One region of the Stenotrophomonas sp. YJH_SMC_106-19 genome, then DNA from elsewhere that is predicted to be linked to it. Evidence: predicted binding sites of a transcription regulator. Region 1 holds the regulator's gene; the other holds the start of a gene.
What was found. Region 1 encodes HrcA, which represses chaperone genes, less so after heat shock. Its sites were predicted from a motif close to TTNGCACTCNNNNNNNNNGAGTGCNAA; they were not measured.
Positions count from the first base shown of each region.

Region 2: the regulator HrcA is predicted to act here: its motif matches at 4,968-4,994, upstream of rpoH (RNA polymerase sigma factor RpoH).

Region 1 is NZ_JCAFRQ010000002.1:434,803-445,553, reverse strand. It holds gene AC5P5M_RS09680 (prephenate dehydrogenase) at 1-81, opposite strand, end outside; gene pdxY (pyridoxal kinase) at 78-986, opposite strand; gene AC5P5M_RS09670 (MFS transporter) at 1,579-2,778, opposite strand; gene AC5P5M_RS09665 (AraC family transcriptional regulator) at 2,851-3,648, shown strand; gene dnaJ (molecular chaperone DnaJ) at 3,710-4,834, opposite strand; gene dnaK (molecular chaperone DnaK) at 4,988-6,910, opposite strand; gene grpE (nucleotide exchange factor GrpE) at 7,117-7,632, opposite strand; gene hrcA (heat-inducible transcriptional repressor HrcA) at 7,696-8,760, opposite strand; gene recN (DNA repair protein RecN) at 8,875-10,536, shown strand; gene AC5P5M_RS09635 (LysR family transcriptional regulator) at 10,580-10,751, opposite strand, start outside.
Region 2 is NZ_JCAFRQ010000001.1:1,347,269-1,358,019, forward strand. It holds gene AC5P5M_RS06020 (bifunctional alpha/beta hydrolase/class I SAM-dependent methyltransferase) at 1-215, opposite strand, end outside; gene AC5P5M_RS06025 (CDP-alcohol phosphatidyltransferase family protein) at 240-857, opposite strand; gene purH (bifunctional phosphoribosylaminoimidazolecarboxamide formyltransferase/IMP cyclohydrolase) at 1,068-2,651, shown strand; gene purD (phosphoribosylamine--glycine ligase) at 2,713-3,999, shown strand; gene rpoH (RNA polymerase sigma factor RpoH) at 4,081-4,956, opposite strand; gene ung (uracil-DNA glycosylase) at 5,234-5,947, opposite strand; gene AC5P5M_RS06050 (response regulator) at 5,944-6,786, opposite strand; gene ftsX (permease-like cell division protein FtsX) at 6,794-7,741, opposite strand; gene ftsE (cell division ATP-binding protein FtsE) at 7,745-8,431, opposite strand; gene rhlB (ATP-dependent RNA helicase RhlB) at 8,555-10,282, opposite strand.

The DNA.
Region 1 (10,751 bases):
GCGGCCCAGCCAGCGCCCGTAGGCGCCGGCACTGCCGACGATGCCGATCGTGCGCGGCGCAAAGTGCTGCACTGCCGTCATGCCACCCGTTCAGCGCGGAAGCGCGTGCCTTCGGCCAGTGCGGCGGGCGCCGCGGCAATCACGTCGAACTCCTCGAAACCATTGGCCAGCGTGGCCTCCAGGGCGGCATGGGTACCCGCGATGGCACGCGAGATCGCCTGCTGCATCGACTCTCCCCGCAGCAGGAACGACACCACCAGCGACATCAGTACGTCGCCGGTCCCGGCCACGTCCACCGGCAGCAGCGGCGAGGTCCAACGCCAGGTCTCGTCGCGTCCCACCGCCAGCGTCACCAGCTCGCCCGGCGTGCCACCCACGCTGTGCGCGATCACCCAGTGCGGACCACGCGCCAGCAGCGTACGCGCGGCGGCGATGGCGTCGGCCTCGGCCAGCGCCGGCATGCCGGTCAGGCGATTCAGTTCAAAGGCGTTCGGGGTCACCAGCCAGGCATGCGGCAACAGGCGCTCGGCGAAGATCGCTTCCAGTCCCGGTTCCACGTAGGGGCCAGTGTGTGTGTCACCGATCACCGGATCCAGGCAGTAACGCAGCTGCGGGCAGGCCGGCAGGATGTCGTCCAGCCAATCGGCGAAGGTGGCACCGTTGGCCGTGCTGCCAAAGTAGCCGGAGACGAGCATCTTCGCCCGCTGCGGCAGGCCGCGCTCGTGGGTGCCCAGCAACAGATCGGCGAACCAGTCGGCGGGCAGCACGCGACCGCGGGTGGTGTCGTAGAACGGCGCGTTGCTGAGCAGCACGGTCGGAATTTCAGCTACGCGCACGCCGAGCGCGCGCATCGGCGGTACGGCGGCGCTGTTGCCGGCATGGCCGTAGACCAGTTGCGACTGGACCGAGATGACATCGATCGGCGACGGGCCGTCGGGCCGCTGGCGGCGGCCGTGGACCAGGTGGTTGTCAAGGGATTCGCTCATGGCCGCATTCTACGCCCAAGGGGGTTTTCGGCAGGGCTTGCAGCCCTGCACCTGCTCAATGCAACGGCAACGGCCGAAGCCAAAGCCAAAGCCAAAGCGGCATTCCGTGGGGTGGCGGGGCGGTGTGGCTGGTCAGGACACGCCGTAAACCCATCCATGGGGCTCGATGGCGCCATCCATGGCGCCAACGGTCCTGACCACCCACACCGCCCCACCTTCGACAGGTTCACGCGGCTGTTGGTAACTGCGGCTGTTGTTCCGCGCGGCTGTTGGTAGGTGTCGACCTTGGTCGACACATCTGTCAGATATCGAATGAATTCATCCACGCATGGCGTGGATCTACCGTGTCGACCAAGGTCGACACCTACCAGAGCAGAGTGCTGTTCCGACAGATCGCGGAAAACCACCGAAGGCGGGGTGGGTCCGGTTGCGGGGGCGTGAGCCGCATGGATGCGGCGACCGAGCTTACATGGACGTATTTGCAGCGTCCCCCGCAACCGGACCCACCCCGCCAATCCACGGATAGCGCGCTTCGGTTGTTGCCGTTGCCTCTGCAGGTGCAGGGCTGCAGGCCCTGCAAACCCACCCTCCCTCAGTGAGCAGCAGGCCGCGACGGCGGTAGCCACGCCGCCACGATGCCGAGCAACGGCAGGAACGCGGTCAGCTGGTAGACGTACTCAATGCTGGTCTTGTCCGCCAGCAGGCCGAGCACGGCAGCACCCAGTCCCCCCATGCCGAAGGCGAAGCCGAAGAACAGGCCGGACACCATGCCGATGCGGTGCGGCATCATCTCCTGCGCATACACCACGATGGCAGAGAAGGCAGACGACAACACGAAACCGATCAGCACCGCCAGCACCGTGGTCCACAGCAGATCCGCATGCGGCAACGCCAGTGCGAACGGCGCCACACCCAGGATCGAGGTCCAGATGATCGGCTTGCGGCCGATGCGATCGCCCAGCGGACCGCCCAGGAAGCCACCCGCCGCCGAAGCCACCAGGAACGCGAACAGATGCAGCTGCGCCTGCGCCACCGGAATGCCGAAATGGTGGATCAGGTAGAAGGTGAAGTAGCTGCCGATGCTGGCCATGTAGAAGTACTTGCTGAAGATCAGCACCAGCAGGATCGCCAGCACCTTGGCCACGGTGCGCGGAGGATGCCGCGACGCCACCGCCGCCACGCCGGCCGGGCGGGGTGCGCCCAGGTGCAGCGCATACCAGCGGCTCACATAGGTCAGCAGGGCGATGCCGACCAGCGCAGCACCGGCAAACCATGAGGCCGCATGCTGGCCGTACGGCACGATCACGGCGGCGGCAATCAGCGGCCCCAGCGCGGTACCGAAGTTGCCGCCGACCTGGAACACCGACTGTGCGAAGCCATGGCGCCCGCCGGACGCCAGCCGTGCGATGCGCGACGCTTCCGGGTGGAAGATCGCCGATCCGATGCCGACCAGCGCGGCGGCCATCAGGACCATCGCATAGTTCGGCGCGAAGCCGAGCAGCAGCATCCCGCACAGCGTCGAGGCCATGCCGATCGGCAACGAGTACGGCGCTGGATGGCGGTCGGTATGCATCCCCACCAGCGGTTGGAAGATCGACGCGGTGAGCTGGTAGGTCAGCGTGATCAGGCCGATCTGGGTGAAGCTGAGATTGAAGCCGCCCTTGATGACCGGATAGATCGCCAGGATCAACGACTGCATCATGTCGTTGACGACATGCGAGGTGGAGATGGCGGCCAGTACGCCGGGCGCCACCGGGCGGGAGGTCGTTGCAGGGGAAGCCAGAGTCGACATGGACGCAGTCAGATTTGGGGGCGGTTCCGCATGCTACGGTTGCCTTCCCCTCCCTTCTGCCGCGTTCGGGTCATGGCCTATCGCAAAAAGGACATTGGCGGTGACGTCGATCCGGCTGCGCCGTGGCGCGATGTGCCGCTGCATCGCCCGGTCACCTACCGGGTTACCCAGTACCCGGCCGGCACCCATATCGCAGGCCACAAGCACCAGCGCCACCAGCTGGTCTATGCCATCTCCGGGCTGATGGTGGTGCGCTCGGAAGTCGGTCGCTGGGTCGTGCCCTCCACCCGTGCGATCTGGATGCCGGCCGGCATGGTGCATGCGGTGGACTGCATTGCCGCCGTGCACATGCGCAGCCTGTACATCGACCCGTCATTCGCCCCGCAACTGCCGGCCGAACCGTTCGCGGTACAGGTGGCACCGCTGCTGCGCGAACTGCTGCAGGCAGCCACCCTGATCAAGGGCGAGCACATCGAAGACAGCCGCGATGGCCGCGTGGTGCGCCTGCTGCTGGACGAGCTGCATCGCATGGACGTATTGCCGCTGCACCTGCCCGCGCCCACCGATCCGCGCCTGCAGCGGATCTGCCAGCACATCCAGAAGCATCCCGGCGACGATGCGACGCTGCAGGACTGGGCGCAGTCACTGGAAGTGGATGTGAAAACCATCCAGCGCCACTTCGCCAACGAACTGGGCATGACCTTCGGCCAGTGGCGGCAGCAGGCGCGGCTGCTGGCGGCAATGGAACGGCTGGCGACCGGCGAGAAGGTCATCGATGTCGCACTGGCGATGGGCTACGACAGCCCCAGCGCGTTCACCAGCATGTTCAAGCGCCAGTTGGGGCAGACCCCGGCGGCGTTCTTCCGCTGACCCCATGCACAGAAACGCCGGGCATGGCCCGGCGCTACCGTTCAACGCTTGCGTTGAAAATTCAGGACGTCATCCGGTCCCAGAAGCCCTTCACGCCGTCCATGAAGGTGGCGGACTTCGGCGAGTGCTTGCGCGCTTCCTCACCGACGAAGGTGGCCTCGAACTGCTCCAGCAGCCTGCGCTGGTCGTTGGTCAGGTTGACCGGCGTCTCGACCACCACGCGGCAATACAGATCGCCCTCGCTGCGGCTGCGCACCGAACGCACGCCCTTGCCGCGCAGGCGGAACAGTTTGCCGGTCTGGGTCTCTGCCGGAATGCGGATCTCCGCTTCGCCACCCAGCGTCGCCACGCGCACGGTATCGCCGAGCGCCGCCTGCGAGATGCGGATCGGCACTTCACAATGCAGATCGTCGCCATCGCGCTGGAAGATGGGGTGCTCGCGCACGCGCACTTCCACGTACAGGTCGCCCGGCGGCGTGCCGGCCGGCCCCGCTTCGCCCTCGCCAGCCAGGCGGATGCGATCGCCGGTGTCGACGCCCGCCGGCACCTTCACCGACAGCACCTTGTCTTCCTCGACACGGCCATTGCCGTGGCAGGTCTTGCAGGGCTTGGCAATGATCTGGCCGCGGCCGCCGCAGTTGTGGCAGGCCTGCTGCATGGCGAAGATGCCGCGCTGGATGCGCACCTGGCCGCGGCCGTGGCAGACGTTGCAGGTCTCCACCTTGCCGTCTTCCGAGCCGCTGCCATCGCAATCGCCGCATTCGGCCAGGGTCGGGATCTCGATGCGGCGCTCGACGCCACGCACCGCTTCTTCCAGGTCCAGCTCCATCACGTAACCGATGTCGGCACCGCGGCGTGCCTGGCGCGGACCGCCGCCGGCACCACCGAAGATGTTGCCGAAGATGTCGCCGAAGATATCGTTCATGTCCGGACCACCCGGACCGCCCCCGCCCATGCCGTGCTCGAACGCGGCATGACCGTGGCTGTCATACATCCGGCGCTTGTTGCCGTCGGACAGCACCTCGTAGGCTTCCTTGCACTCCTTGAAGGAGGCTTCGGCGGCCGCATCACCCGGATTTCGGTCCGGATGGAACTTCATCGCGCAGCGGCGGTAAGCCTTCTTCAGCTCTTCTTCGTTGGCGGTGCGGGCCACGCCCAGCACTTCGTAGTAATCGCGCTTGCTCATATCGTGAATCGGCTTCCGGAATGTCGGGATTCGTCAAAGCGGAAGAGCGGAACCAGGTCCGCTCTTGCGTCGGGCGCCCCGACGCGCCGGAGGCGGTCAGGACCCTGATGCGACAACGGGACGCTGCCAGGCAGCGTCCCGCGTCGGTCCGGATCAGGACTTCTTGTCGTCCTTGACTTCGGTGAACTCGGCGTCCACCACGTCGTCGTTGCCCTTGCCCGCATTGCCGGCATCGGCGCCCGGGGCACCGCCCTGCTCTGCCGACGCTGCGGCGAACAGCGACTGGCCGGCTTCCTCCAGCACCTTCGACTTGGCTTCGATCTGTGCCTTGTCGTCGCCCTTCATCGCGGTTTCAAGATCGGCCAGAGCCGCTTCCACCTTGCCGATGACATCGCCGCCGACCTTGCTGCCGTGCTCGGTGATGGCGCTGCGGGTGCCGTGGATCAGGGCATCGGCCTGGTTGCGGGCCTGCACCAGTTCCTGGAACTTCTTGTCTTCTTCGCGGTTGGCTTCCGCGTCGGCGACCATGCGGGCGATCTCTTCCTCGGACAGGCCCGAGCCGGCCTTGATCTCGACCTTCTGTTCCTTGTTGGTCTTCTTGTCCTTGGCCGACACATGCAGGATGCCGTTGGCGTCGATGTCGAAGGACACTTCCACCTGCGGCAGGCCACGCGGCGCCGGCTCGATGCCGGACAGGTCGAACTTGGCCAGCGACTTGTTGAAGCGGGCCTGTTCGCGCTCACCCTGCAGCACGTGCACGGTCACGGCCGACTGGTTGTCCTCGGCGGTGGAGAACACCTGCGAGGCCTTGGTCGGGATGGTGGTGTTCTTCTCGATGATCTTGGTGAACACGCCGCCCATGGTTTCGATGCCCAGCGACAGCGGGGTCACGTCCAGCAGCAGCACGTCCTTGACGTCGCCGCCCAGCACGCCACCCTGGATCGCCGCACCCAGTGCCACGGCTTCGTCCGGGTTGACGTCCTTGCGCGGCTCCTTGCCGAAGAACTCGGTCACCGCCTGCTGCACCTTCGGCATGCGGGTCTGGCCGCCGACCAGGATCACTTCGCTGATGTCGCTCGAACGCAGGCCGGCATCGTTCAGGGCGACGCGGCACGGCTCGATCGACTTCTTGATCAGGTCTTCCACCAGCGCTTCCAGCTTGGCGCGGGTCAGCTTGATGTTCAGGTGCTTCGGACCCGACGCGTCAGCGGTGACGTACGGCAGGTTCACTTCGGTCTGCTGGGCGCTGGACAGCTCGATCTTGGCACGCTCGGCAGCGTCCTTCAGGCGCTGCAGAGCCAGCGGATCCTTGCGCAGGTCGATGCCCTGGTCCTTGTTGAACTCTTCCACCAGGTACTCGATGACGCGGTTGTCGAAGTCTTCGCCGCCCAGGAAGGTGTCGCCGTTGGTGGCCAGCACTTCGAACTGCTTCTCGCCGTCGACGTTGGCGATCTCGATCACCGAGACGTCGAAGGTACCGCCGCCCAGGTCGTACACAACGATCTTGCGATCCTTGTTGTCGCCCTTGTCCAGGCCATAGGCCAGCGCGGCCGCGGTCGGCTCGTTGATGATGCGCTTGACGTCCAGGCCCGCGATGCGGCCAGCATCCTTGGTGGCCTGGCGCTGGCTGTCGTTGAAGTAGGCCGGCACGGTGATGACCGCTTCGGTGACCTTCTCACCGAGGAAGTCCTCGGCGGTCTTCTTCATCTTCTCCAGTACCTTGGCCGAGATTTCCTGCGGCGCCATCTTCTTGGCATCGCTGGTGGCCACCCACGCATCACCATTGTCATGGGCGAGGATGCTGTACGGGACGTGGGCGATGTCCTTCTGCACCTCGGCGTCGGTGAACTTGCGGCCGATCAGGCGCTTCACCGCGTAGAAGGTGTTCTTCGGGTTGGTCACCGCCTGGCGCTTGGCCGAGGCACCGACCAGGACTTCGCCGTCCTTGGTGTAGGCGACGATCGACGGGGTGGTGCGATCGCCTTCCGAATTCTCGATGACGCGGGCCTTGCCGCCGTCCATGATCGCCACGCACGAGTTGGTGGTGCCGAGGTCGATACCAATGATCTTGCCCATGGGGGAGACTCCTGAGAAATGCTGTGTGGATGTCAGTCCGGCCGCTCGGCCGGTGGATGAATGGGATGTGGGGGAGGCTCGTGGAACATTCAAGCCATCTCCCGAACGCTGTGTTCAGCCGTTCAAGGTTCGCCGGGCATTGCCCGGCGATGACGATCCGGGGGTAGCGCCGGGCCATGCCCGGCGGCCGCTCCCGGATCGACCGCTCAGTCGGCGGCCACCACCACCAGCGCCGGCCGCAGCAGGCGCTCGTTGAGCAGATAGCCCTTCTGGAACACGGTCACCACGCTGCCCGGGGCGGCGTCCGGGGCCGGCACCTGGCTGATCGCCTGGTGGTGCTCCGGGTTGAACGGCTGGCCGGTCGGGTCAATCAGGACCAGGCCGTTATCGGCGGCGACCTTCAGCAACTGCTTGTAGGTCAGCTCCAGGCCCTCGCGCAGCGGGTGCGGGTCGTCGCCGGCGGCCTTCAGGCCGGCATCCAGGCTGTCGAACACGGGCAGCAGTTCGCCCAGCAGCTTCTCGTTGGCGAACTTGCGGGCCTGCTCGATGTCGCGGGCCACGCGCTTGCGCTGGTTCTCCAGGTCGGCGCGCTCACGCAGCGCATCGGCCCTGACCTGCTCGACTTCCGCGCGCAGGCGCTCCACTTCGTCATTGACGCCTGCTGCGGCGGCCGCGTCGGCGGCGCTCTGCTGGGATTCGAAATCTGGATGTTCGTGGTTCATGTCTGGGTCCCTGGCGGTCACTCCCCGCCTCCACCCACCCTAGTGTGGGCGGGATGCTGCGTTTCAAGCGTCCGCGGCACCGGATCCGCGCCCGGTCGGTGAAAAGGCCGCGCCCAGCACGTCGGCGGTGGCCTGTACCAGCGGGATCATGCGGTCGTAGGCCATCCGCTTCGGCCCGATCACCCCCAGCACGCCCAGCACCTGCCCATTGGCCGCATACGGGGCGGTCACCAGCGAAACCCCCTGCAGCGGCATCATCCCGGTCTCTTCGCCGATGAAGATGCGCACGCCCGGGGCCTGGATGGTCCGCTCCAGCAGCTGCAGGATCTCGCGCTTGCTGGAGAACAGCTCGAACAGTTCACGCAGGCGCTCCAGGTCGGACAGGTCTTGGACCCCCATCAGGCGGGTCTGGCCCGCCACCAGCATGTCGTCGGCCGCGGGCTGCAGGGCCTGCTCGGCCAGTTCGATGCTGTGCGCCAGCAGCTGCTCCAGCTCGGAACGGGCATCGCGCAGCTCCAGCAGCAGGCGCGCCCGGATCTCCGCCAGCGGCAGCCCGGCGAAATGGGCGTTGAGGTAATTGGCGACCTGCTCCAGCTGGCCCGGGGCGAAGTCCTGGCGGGTTTCGATCACCCGGTTCTGGACCTCGTTGTCGGCGAACACCAGGATCGCCAGCACCCGGCGGCCGTCCAGCGCCACGAAATCGATCTGGCGGAAGGCGAACTGCTCGCGCCGCGGCGCGCTGACCACGCCGACGAAGTGGCTCATCGCCGACAGCAGCTCGGAGGCACTGCCGAGCAGGGCCTGGGTGCTGCCGCCACCGGCCAGTTCCTGGCGCAAGCGGGCCAGCTCGCCCTCGCCCGGCGGCTGCATCTGCAGCAGGCTGTCGACAAACACCCGGTAGCCATGCGCGGTCGGGATCCGCCCGGCGGAGGTATGCGGCGACGCCAGCAGGCCCAGGTCCTCCAGGTCGCCGAGGATGTTGCGGATGGTGGCCGGACTGACTTCCAGCCCGGCCACGCGCGCCAGCGTCTGCGAGCCCACGGGCTCACCATCCTGGATGTGGCGCGCGATCAGCGTGCGCAGCAGATGGCGCGCGCGCGGGGCGAGTTGGTCGGCGGAACCGTGCATGGAATCAACCTGTGAGACACGGAGACTAGATAATGGCGCCGGATCACCTTGGCAAGCCATTGGACCGCCCGCGTGCGCGTGCTAGCGTTGCGCGGCTCAGCTACCCCCAGACCCATGCTCAGACACCTATCGATCAAGGATTTCGCCGTCGTCCGCGCCACCGAACTTGAATTCGGGCCTGGCATGACCGTGGTTTCAGGCGAGACCGGCGCCGGCAAGTCGCTGATGGTCGACGCGCTGGGCTTCCTGTCCGGCCTGCGCGCCGACAGTGGCGTGGTCCGCCACGGTGCCGCCCGTGCCGAGCTGTCGGCCGAGTTCGCGCTGGAGCATCTGCAGGCCGCACGCCAGTGGCTGGCCGACAACGAGCTGGACGATGAGGACCAGTGCCAGCTGCGCCGCGTGATCCGCGCCGACGGCGGTTCGCGGGCCTGGATCAACGGCCGCCCGGTCACCCTCGCCCAGCTGGGCGAACTGGCCGCGCTGCTGGTGGAAATCCACGGCCAGCATGAACAGCAGGCCCTGCTGGCGCGTCCTTCCCAGCTGGCCCTGCTCGATGCCTATGCCGGCAACGAGGAAGAGCGCCGTCAGGTCCGCCGCGCCGCAGCCGCCTGGCAGGCACTGGTCGATGAATCCCTGGCGCTGTCGCAGCAGGGCGACGTCAGTGACCGTATCGGTTTCCTCGAGCATCAGCTGCGCGAACTGGACCGTGAGGATCTGGAGCCCGAATCGATCCTCGCGCTGGGCGCCAGTCATCGGCGCCAGGCCCATGCCAGCGCGCTGCTGACCGCCTGCCAGGCCGCCAGCAACCAGCTCAACGGCGACGAGGGCAGCTCGGCGCTGGATCAGCTGCAGCAGGTGCGGCACGAACTGGCCCGGCTGATCGAACACGACCCGCGCCTGGGCGAGGTGGACAGCCTGATCGAAAACGCGTCGATCCAGCTGCACGAAGCCCTGTCACTGCTCGACCGCGTGCACGACGACCTGGATGCCGACCCCGAACAGTTCGAGGAGAACGAGCGCCGTCTCGGCCGCCTGCACGACCTTGCGCGCAAGCATCGCGTGCCGATGGACGAACTGGGCGCGCAGCGCGAGCGCATGCATGCCGAAGTGGAGCAGCTGCGCGGCGCAGACGAACGGCTGCAGCGCCTGGCCGGCGAGATCGACAAGGCCGCGGCCGCCTGGCGGGTGCAGGCCGAAGCACTGACCGCAAGCCGGCGCAGTGCGGCGGCCGCGCTGTCGACCACCACCACCGGCATCATCGCCGAGCTGGGCATGGGCGGTGGCCAGTTCCTGATCGAGCTGGAACCCCAGGACGGCGGCAAGCCCGACCCGCAGGGCGCCGAACGCGTGGAGTTCCTGGTCGCGGCCAACGCCGGTCAACCACCACGCGCCCTGCGCAAGGTGGCCTCGGGTGGCGAACTGTCGCGCATCTCGCTGGCAATCGAAGTGGCCGCGCTCGACCTGGACGCCGTGCCGACCATGGTGTTCGACGAAGTCGACTCGGGCATCGGTGGCGCGGTGGCCGACATCGTCGGCCAGAAACTGCGCGCCCTTGGCGAGAAGCGCCAGGTGCTGTGCGTGACCCACCTGCCGCAGGTCGCGTCCAAGGGCCATGCCCACTACCGGGTCAGCAAGGCACCGGTGGAAGGCATGACCCAGAGTGCGGTGGAGAAGCTGGACCTCAAGGCACGCGAGGAAGAACTGGCACGCATGCTCGGTGGCGTCGAAGTGAGCAAGGAAGCGCGCGCGGCCGCCCGCAAGCTGCTGCAGGTCTGACGCCGGCGGCGTCGAGCGACGCCCGGTCCGTCCCACCGCAGGTTCACCCCAGCGGCCGCGCCAGATCCACCGTTTCCACCAGGAAATCCAGGAACGCACGCACCCGCAGCGGCAGATAGCCACCCTGCCCCAGGAATACCGCGTGCACCTCTTCCAGATCGCCGGGATTGGCCTCTTCCAGCACCGGCAGCAGCCGCCCGGCCGCTATGTCGTCC
Region 2 (10,751 bases), on a different contig from region 1:
CCGCGCGCGTCCCAGGCGAAGAAGGCGATCTCCGGCAGGTCCAGCTCGTCGACCAGATGGGCGACCCGCCCTGAATGCTCGTGGCCACGATGCAGCAGCACGATGGCCCGGACCGTGCGCCCCGGTGGTGTGCCTGCGGCCGCAACCGGCCAGTGCCGGTAGAACAGCGGTACTTGGTCGAAGCTGTGGAATTCCCGTTCCTGCACCTGACGCATGCCTTCTCCTGGTGGGCTGTTGACTTATCGCTGCGCTGTGGCCGCTTCCTTCAGTCCCCGCCGGACGCGGTTGACCGCCGTTACCCCGCACAGCAGCGCCATCGCTGCGGCCACGCCGCCGACCGTCAGGGCACCGGCCCAGCCGAACGCCAGCAGCAGGCCCAGCAGGCCGATGACGAAGGCACGGTCGCTCTTGCCCATCGGGCCGTCATAGCGGCGGCTGGCACCGACCATCAGGCCCAGCACGCCGGCGTACTCGCTCAGTGCTGCGCCCCAGGCCAGCAACCACAGCGCTTCCGGGCGAACGCCCGGCACGCTGAGCAGACTCAGGTACAGCGCCGCATCGGCCACCACATCGCACAGCTCGTTCAGATAGGCGCCCAGCCGCGACTGCTGGCCGAACTCGCGGGCCAGCATGCCGTCCACGGCATTGAGGGCCATGCGCAGCAGCATCCACAGCGGCAGGGCCAGATACAGCAGCGGTTGCTGTGGCGCACAGCACCAGACCACGACGGCGACCAGCAGCGAGACCACGGCAGCGGCCACGGTCACCGCATTGGCGGTGATCCCCGCGCGATGCAGGCCGCCTACGGCCGGACGCAGCAGGTCCTGGAAACGTCCTTTCAATGCATAGATCGACACGATCCGAACCCGCAGCTCCCTGGCAGTTCCGGCACAGCCTACCCGATTGGGAGCGCACCTCCGTCGAAATGTCCGCGGCGCGGCGCCGGCCAGGGCATACCGAAGGCGGCCGCAGGGCCGTTGGGGCCGGTCAATTTTGCCGCCGCCGCCCGCCGTCGGCCCCCACCGCCTACAATATCGGCCCCGCTCCGCTGCCGATTGCCCTGTCCCATGACTGCTGATCTGTTGCCCGTCCGTCGGGCCCTCCTCTCCGTTTCCGACAAGACCGGCCTGGTCGAGCTGGCCACCGCTCTGGCCGCCCGCGGCGTCGAGCTGCTGTCCACCGGCGGCACCGCCAAGGCGATCCGTGATGCGGGCCTGGCGGTGAAGGACGTCGCCGAGGTCACCGGTTTCCCGGAAATGATGGACGGGCGGGTCAAGACCCTGCACCCGATGGTGCACGGCGGCCTGCTGGGCCGCTCGGGCCTGGATGACGCCGTGATGGCCGAACACGGCATCGGCGCCATCGACCTGCTGGTACTGAACCTGTACCCGTTCGAATCGGTCACCGCCAAGGCCGACTGCACCCTGGCCGACGCGGTGGAGAACATCGACATCGGCGGCCCGGCCATGCTGCGCTCGGCGGCCAAGAACTTCGCCCGCGTGGCCGTGGCCACCGACCCGTCACAGTACGCCGAGCTGCTGGGCGCCCTGGACACCCATGATGGCCAGCTGCCGGCGGCCACCCGCTTCGCCTTCTCGGTCGCCGCGTTCAACCGCGTCGCCCAGTACGATGCGGCGATCAGCAACTACCTGTCGGCGGTCACCGCCACCGACGCCGCCGTGCCGGTGCGTGCCGAGTACCCGGCGCAGATGAACTCCACCTTCGTCAAGGTGATGGACCTGCGCTACGGCGAGAACCCCCACCAGAGCGGCGCGTTCTACCGCGACCTGTACCCGGTGCCGGGCACCCTGGCCACCTTCCAGCAGCTGCAGGGCAAGGAACTGAGCTACAACAACCTGGCCGATGCCGATGCCGCCTGGGAATGCGTGCGCCAGTTCGATGCGCCGGCCTGTGTCATCGTCAAGCACGCCAACCCGTGCGGCGTGGCGGTGGGTGCCGGCAACGGCGATGCCTACGAGCTGGCCTACGCCACCGACCCGACCAGTGCCTTCGGCGGCATCATCGCCTTCAACAAGCCGCTGGACGCCGCCACCGCACAGGTCATCCTGGACCGTCAGTTCGTGGAAGTGCTGATCGCACCGGACTACGAGCCGGCGGCGCTGGAATACGCGCAGAAGAAGGCCAACGTGCGCGTGCTGCGCATTCCGCATGGCGACGGCCTGAACAACTTCGACAGCAAGCGTGTCGGCTCGGGCGTGCTGCTGCAGTCCTCGGACAACCGCGGCATGACCCGTGACGAACTGAAAGTGGTCAGCAGGCTGGCACCGACCGACAAGCAGTTCACCGACCTGCTGTTCGCCTGGAAGGTGGCCAAGTTCGTGAAGTCCAACGCGATTGTGTACGCCAAGGACAACCGCACCATCGGCGTGGGTGCCGGCCAGATGAGCCGCGTGTATTCGGCGCGCATCGCCGGCATCAAGGCGGCCGACGCGAACCTGGTGGTTGAAGGCTCGGTGATGGCTTCCGATGCGTTCTTCCCGTTCCGCGACGGCATCGATGCCGCCGCCGCCGCCGGCATCAAGGCGGTCATCCAGCCGGGCGGCTCGATGCGCGACGCCGAGGTGATCGCCGCCGCCGACGAGCATGGCCTGGCCATGGTGTTCACCGGCGTGCGCCACTTCCGCCACTGATCCGCATCACCAAGCCGGGCCCTGCCCGGCTTTTCTTTTCTGCTTACGAGAACCCTGTCCCATGAAGATCCTCGTCATCGGCTCCGGCGGCCGCGAACACGCCCTGGCATGGAAGCTGGCCCAGTCCTCCCGCGTCGATGAGGTACTCGTGGCACCCGGCAACGCCGGCACCGCCACCGAAGACAAGTGCCGCAACGTGGCGGTGAAGGTCACCGACATCGATGGTCTGCTGGCCCTGGCCCAGGCCGAAGGTGTTGAACTCACCGTGGTCGGCCCGGAAGTGCCGCTCGTGGCAGGCGTGGTCGATCGGTTCCGTGCCGCCGGCCTGCGCATCTTCGGGCCAACCGCCGCCGCTGCCCAGCTGGAAGGCAGCAAAGCCTACGCCAAGGACTTCCTGGCCCGGCACAACATCCCGACCGCGTTCTACGCCGTGCACACCGACGTGGAGGCGGCACTGGCCTACATCCGCGAGAAGGGTGCGCCGATCGTGGTGAAGGCCGATGGCCTGGCCGCCGGCAAGGGGGTGATCGTTGCAATGACCCTGGCCGAGGCCGAGGATGCGGTGCGCGACATGCTCTCCGGCAACGCATTCGGTGACGCCGGCGCACGCGTGGTGATCGAGGAATTCCTCGACGGCGAGGAAGCCAGCTTCATTTCGATGGTCGATGGCGTGCATGCGCTGCCGATGGCCACCTCGCAGGATCACAAGCGAGTCGGCGACAGTGATACCGGGCCGAACACCGGCGGCATGGGCGCGTACTCACCGGCCCCGGTGGTCACGCCGGAGGTGCACGCGCGGGTGATGCGCGAGGTGGTGAACCCGACCGTGCAGGGCATGATCGCCGACGGCATTCCGTTCACCGGCTTCCTTTACGCCGGCCTGATGATCGATGCCAGCGGCGCACCAAAGGTGATCGAGTTCAACGTGCGCTTCGGTGACCCGGAAACCCAGCCGGTGATGCTGCGCCTGCAGTCGGATCTGGTCGAGCTGGTGGAAGCCGCCATTGATGGCCGCCTGGACCAGGTGCAGGCACAGTGGGATGCGCGCCCATCGCTGGGTGTGGTGCTGGCCGCGAAACCCTACCCGGAATCGCCAGTCACCGGCGATGTGATTTCCGGCCTGGATGAGGTGCCGGCCAGCGCCAAGGTCTTCCATGCAGGTACTGCACTGGACGCGCAGGGTCGGGTGGTCAGTGCCGGCGGCCGCGTGCTGTGTGTGGCGGCGCTGGGTGACAGCGTGCGTGATGCGCAGGCCAATGCCTACGCCGGTGTGGCCAAGGTCAGCTGGGCCAACGAATTCCACCGCAACGACATCGGCTGGCGCGCGATCGCGCGTGAGGGCGCGTAAAGGGCAGCGGCCTGTTGCTTGGCAGACCCAACAAAAAACCCGGCAATGCCGGGTTTTCTGTTGGATACCTGTGACGTCACATCACGCGGTGAACAGCGCCTTCATCTTCTTCAGGGCATTCGCCTCGACCTGGCGGATGCGTTCGGCCGACACGCCGTACTCGTCTGCCAGTTCCTGCAGCGTCACCTTGCTGTCCGCATCCAGCCAACGGCGGCGGATGATGTCACGCGAACGCGCATCCAGTTCGGCCATGCCTTCGCGCAGCAGCTGCAGCTGGTTGTCCTCGCTGTCGGCACGCTCGTAGGCCATCGACGGATCTTCATCGTTGGCCACCAGGTATGCGGCCGGCGACGGCGGCGCATGATCATCATCCTCGTCGCTGGGCGCATCGAAACCGATATCGCGACCGGACAGGCGCGACTCCATTTCCATGACCTCGCGCTCGGACACGTTCAGATCCTTGGCCACCGCGCTGACTTCCGCGGCGTTCATCCAGCCCAGGCGCGTCTTCGACTTGCGCAGGTTGAAGAACAGCTTGCGCTGCGCCTTGGTGGTGGCGACCTTGACGATGCGCCAGTTCTTCAGGATGAACTCGTGCATCTCGGCACGGATCCAGTGCACGGCGAAGGACACCAGGCGCACGCCCATGTCCGGGTCGAAGCGCTTGACCGCCTTCATCAGGCCGATGTTGCCTTCCTGGATCAGGTCGCCCAGGGCGAGGCCATAGCCGTTGTAGCCGCGGGCCACGTGCACCACGAAGCGCAGGTGCGAATGCACCAGCTCACGGGCAGCGTCCAGATCGTTGCCGTCGCGGAAGCGACGGGCCAGGTCCTGTTCGTCATCGACCGACAGCACCGGGATCTGGTGCACGGCACCGATGTAGGCGTCCAGCGAACCGAGCGCACTGGGAATCGGGAGATTGTTTGCCACAAGGGCAGTAGAGGTGTTCTGGCTCATAGGCACCCATCTTAGCAGTCCGGGATTTGGACTGCTAAAGGAGGAAAAAGTTCCAGCATCCTATTGATGCAACACTGGTCCCAAACAGAGCCCTACCGTAGCGCGATTTGATGACAGTGGCGAGCGTGCTTTTCGGGATTCACAATCCCTTGGAATTCAACCAATTACCTGCTGAAAACCGGCCGATTCCGGTCAAGCGGAGCTGAACGGGCCGTTCCGGAGGCCCATTCAGGCCAGGAAACGTTGCCCGGTGTTCAGGCCCGGCCGCCTGTGGCGGTCAAAGCGCCGCGCGCGGCGGCAGCGACCAGTCGATCGGCGCCTGCCCGCGACGCTGCAGGTAGTCGTTGGCCATCGAGAAATGCCGGCAGCCGAGGAAGCCACGATGGGCCGACAGCGGCGAGGGATGCGGGGCTTTCAGCACACGGTGGCGCCGGGTATCGATGACCTTGCCCTTCTGCTGCGCGTAGGCCCCCCAGAGCATGAACACCAGGCCTTCGCGTTCGCGGTTGAGCACATCCACCACGTGGTCGGTGAAGCCTTCCCAGCCGCGGCCCTGGTGGGCGCCGGCCCTGCCCTCCTCCACCGTCAGCACGGCATTGAGCAGCAGCACGCCGCGCTGCGCCCACGGCACCAGGCAGCCGTGATCGGGACGGGGGATGCCGAGGTCGCCCTCGATCTCCTTGTAGATGTTCAGCAGCGATGGCGGCACCGGAACGCCGGCGGGCACCGAGAAGCTCAGTCCGTGCGCCTGGCCGCGCCCATGGTACGGGTCCTGGCCCAGGATCACCACTTTCACCTGTTCGAACGGCGTGGCGTCGAACGCCGCGAAGATCTGCGGCCCCGGCGGGAACACCGCCGCGCCGGCCGCCTTGCGCTGGCGCAGGAAGGTGGAGAGTTCGCGCATCTGCGGCTGCAACAGGTAATCGCCGACCTGCTGCTTCCAGCTCGGTTCCAGCTGGATCGTCGGGGTGTCCACTACGTCATCGGTCATCGCAACAGGGGTCCATCGTTCAAGCGGGCCAGGCGCAGCTGGAACAGCACCTTGGTCACCAGCAGGCGCTCCTCGATCGGCTTCAGCACCAGATCATTGGCACCGGCCTGCAGCAACCCGGTCTGGTTGTGTGGATTGCCGTCGCCGGTCATCACCAGCACCGGCAGTCGGCGTTTGCCGTAGCCGAAATCCACGCGCACGCGCTGCACCACGTCGCGTCCGCTCAATTCGCCCTTCAGGGTGACGTCGGTCAACACCAGGTCGATGCGGTGGCGGCTGCGGCCCAGCGATTCGGCCGTGAGCAGGGTGAAGGCCTCTTCGGCACTGACCACGTGCAGCACGTTGAGCTGTTGGCGTTCGAGCATGCGCTTGGTCGCCTCCGCCACCACCCGGCTGTCCTCGATGTAGAGGATGGTCGCCCCGGGAATGGTCTGCGGCTGCACATAGCCACGGATGAAGGTCGCCAGCGCCTCATGGCCCAGCGCCTTGTCGAAATAGTCGGTGACGTACTCGGTGAAGCGCCGCTGCTCCAGATGCTGCTGCGCATCGCCGGAGACCACGATCACCGGCACGTACGCCTGGCCGGCAGCTTCGCGGACCGTCCGCGCCAGCGCCAGGCCGTCGCCGTCACGCAGGGTCAGCGAGGTGGTGACCAGGTCTACCGGCCCCTGGGCCAGCGCCTGCTGGGCATCCTCGATGCTGTCGCAGCCGATCACCTCCACGCCCGGCAGATCACGCTGCAGCACGTCGGCGATCAGCTTGCGCACCAGTTTGGAACCGTCGACCACCATCACCCGCGTAGCGGGCCCTTCAAGGTGCTTCAGCGCTTGCGGTTGCATGCCGGTCTCAGGTGTCGGTCGGGCGGGTCTGGCGGAGGAAGTGGCCGGTGACCAGCCACGCGCCCAGCCAGCCCAGCAGCAGCGTGCCCAGCAGGACCAGGCTGCCATGCAGCAGGTCCAGGCCGTGCAGCTCGAACGGGCTGCCGTAGCTGCGTGACAGGTCAGCCAGCGGCGCGCGCAGGGCGGCGCCGGCAACACCGATCAGGGCCAGCGCCACCGCGCCGGCGCCCAGCCCATACCAGGCGCCCAGATACAGGAAGGGCCGGCGGATGAAGCCATCGCTGGCGCCGAGCAGCTGCAGCACGCCGATTTCCTCGCGCCGTGCCTGGATGTCGAGGCGCACGGTGTTGCCGACCACCAACGCAGCGCCGACGCCGAGCAGCACCGAAAGCACCTGTACCAGCCGTGCGCCGAACGCCAGCCACGCATCCAGCCGCTGCCGCCACAGCGCATCGTGCTGCACCAGATCGGCCTCGGGCAGGCTTTCCAGCGCACGCGCCAGACGCGCATCGTCCTTGCCCTGCCCCGGGGTGATGACCAGCAGCGAAGGCAGCGGATTGTCATTCAGCGCGTCGATCGCCTCGCCAAGGCCGGCATCGCGCAGCTCCTGCAGCCCTTGCTCGGGCGTGCGCACGGTCACCTCGCCGACGTCATCGCGGTCGCGCAGCTGGCCGGCCAGGCGCAACGCACCCGGGCCATCCACCGTGCCCTTGAGGAAGACATTGATGTCGCGCGACTGCTGCACGCTGCCGGCGAAATGCTTGAGGTTGTCCAGCGCGATCGACAGGCCCAGTGGCAGTGCCAGCGCCAGCGCCATGACCATCACCGTCAGCAGGGTCGCCCACGGCTTGCGGCAGGCGCGGCCCAGGCTGAACACCACGCTGTGCACGTGGTGCTGGAACCACACGCCGAGACGCGAGGGTGCGGCGGCTTCGCTGTTTTCGTTCTTCGCCATGCGTTACTCCGCCAGATCCTGCGGCGAGATGTCGTCCACCAGCCGGCCGTGGTCGAGAATCAGCACGCGCTTGCGCATGCGACGCAGCAGGGGAAGGTCGTGGCTGACCACCAGCACACTGGTGCCGCGCGCGGGCAGCTCGGCAAACAGGGCCATGATCTCCGCCGCCAGGGTCGGGTCCAGGTTGCCGGTCGGCTCGTCGGCAACCAGCAGCTTGGGTTCACCCACGATGGCGCGGGCGATGCCCACGCGCTGCTGTTCGCCGGCCGACAGCTGCGACGGCAGCGCCTTCTCGCGATGGCCCAGGCCCATCCGTTCCAGCACGGAACGCACGCGCTTGCCGATGTCGCCACGGCGCGTACCGCGCAGGATCAGCGGCAGTGCCACGTTCTCGGCGATGGTCCGGTCCATCAGCAGGCGATGGTCCTGGTACACCGCACCGACCGCGCGCCGATGGCGCGGGACGTCGCCGCCGCGCACCTTCAGCAGGTTGCGCTCGTCGAAGACCACCGCGCCGCGGCTGGGCCGCTCGTCGAGGTGGATCAACTTGAGCAGGGTGCTCTTGCCCGCCCCGGAATGGCCGGTGACGAACAGCATCTCGCCCGGCGCGACCTCGAAGCTGACGTCGATCAGTGCTTCGTGGCCACCGGCGTACTGTTTGCTGACATTGTCGAAGCGCAGGACACTCATGCCCCGATTATGCAGGACCGGCGCGAAGTATCGATAGCGCCGGGACACGCCCGGGTGGAATCGTTGATCTGCCGCTGCGCGCGCCGGGCATGGCCCGGCGCTACCGCTGACCGGGTGCGCCGATCAGCCGCCCGACAGCATCCGGCGGATCTTGCGGCCGATGCGGGTCAGGAACGAGTCGGCGGCGTCGGTGCTGCGCACCGGCTTGGCCACCACGTGAACCGGCGTCACCGGCGAGGCACCGTTGCCGGCGCTGCCGTTGGCGACCATCGCCTCGCCACCCTCGACCGGACGGCCATGGCGACGACGACGGCGCTTGCGCGGCTTGCGCTCGCCGTCCGCCGCGAGCTCCGGAGCACCTTCGGCACGCGGCGGACGCGGCGGACGCGGGGCCTGGGCCGGGGTGCCGGACGCGGCACCTTCCACCGGCGCGGTCGCGCCCTGCTCGCCTTCCACCCGCGGCTTGCGCGGACCACGCGAGCGGCGTTCGCCGCTGCGCTCGCCATCGCGACGCTCGCCACGGCCGGCACCGGAGCGACCACCGCTGCGGCCACCGCCACGACGCTCTTCCTCGGCGGCGCGGGCTTCGCGCGCCTCGCGGAAGATCTGGCCGACGCTCTCGTTCTCGTCACCGTCCTCGCCAGCGACCGTGGCCGGGCGTTCCGGACGCGGCAGTGCGGTCATCAGTTCCTTGGTGACCGGCTCGGACGGAATCTTCTGTTCGATGTAGGCCTCGATGTCCGGCAGGCTCATCGCATAACGCTCGCAGGCAAAGCTGATCGCGTCACCCTCTTCGCCCAGGCGTGCGGTACGGCCGATGCGGTGCACATAGTCTTCGGCGTCGAACGGCAGGTCGTAGTTGTAGACGTACTTGATGCCGTCGATATGCAGGCCGCGGGCAGCCACGTCGGTGGCGACCAGGATTTCCAGCTGGCCCTTCTGGAAGCGGTTGAGCAGGCTCTCGCGCTTCTTCTGCGGCACGTCGCCGGACAGGACGCCGACCCGGTACCCGGCCTTTTCCAGCGAACGCGCCACGCGCTCGACGAAGACCTTGGTGTTGACGAAGACCATGGTGCGGGCGCCTTCGCTGCGCGAGAGCAGGCCCAGCAGCAACGGGATCTTCTCGTCGTCGGCCGGGAAGTAGATCTTCTGGCGCACGCGCGCGGCGGTCACTGTTTCAGCTTCGACCACCAGCTTCTGCGGCTCGTTCATGTGCTCGTAGGCCAGCTCCAGCACGCGATGGCTGAGGGTGGCGCTGAACAGCAGGGTCTGCCGGGTGGTGCGCTCGGGCATGCGGCGCAGCAGGAAGCGGATGTCCTTGATGAAGCCCAGGTCGAACATGCGGTCGGCTTCGTCCAGCACGCAGATCTCGCAGGCGTGCAGCGAAACCACCTTGTGCTGCTTGACGTAATCGATCAGGCGGCCGGGGGTGGCGATGATCACATCCACGCCCTGCTGCAGGATCTCGCGCTGCTTGTCGTAATCCACGCCACCGTAGACGAGGGCGAAACGCAGGCCCAGGTCGGAACCGAACTTCACGGCGTCCTTGTGGATCTGGATCGCCAGCTCGCGGGTGGGCGCCAGGATCAGCGCGCGCGGGTCTTCCGCCTTGCGGTCGGCCAGCGCCGGGCGGCTCAGCAGGCGGTTGACCACGGCAACCAGGAACGCCAGCGTCTTGCCGGTGCCGGTCTGGGCCTGGCCGGCGACATCACCACCGGCCAGCGCGACCGGCAGTGTCAGCGCCTGGATCGGGGTGCAGCGGGTGAATCCGGCTCCTTCAAGGCCAGCCTGCAGGGCCGGATGCAGCTCAAAGGAGGAAAAGGTCAAATCGGTCAGCGGTTTGTCGCTCATGAGTCCGTCTTGGTATGGCCACCGGCCAGCGGGCGGGCGGCACTGCATCGTCTGGGGGCACCGTCGCAAACTGCGGCCCCTGCGGCGGGTCGGCGGACCGGGGACCACCGGGTCCGCGCGCCGCTCAATGCCCCAGTTTAACGCACTCCGGCGGCCAAACCGGAATGAACCGTCTCACACAACCGCGAGACAGGCCCGTGCGGGACGCCTCTTCACCCAGCCACACCGCGCTTGAACAGCCCTGCCGGGGGCGCTGGAGTCCGCGGCTGCCGGCCCCCACTTCAGGAAGACAGTGAAATCCGACACATACCGCGCTTCGAAGCGATCACGATACGCTGGGTTCCAGCCGGCCACTGTCCATGCCCCGCGATAGGGGTACACTGCCGGCCGTGAGCGTCCAGGCATCCCGCCGAACGCACCGCGGCAGGACGCCGCGAGGCAACGACGAGGGTCGCGCCACCGGGCAAGG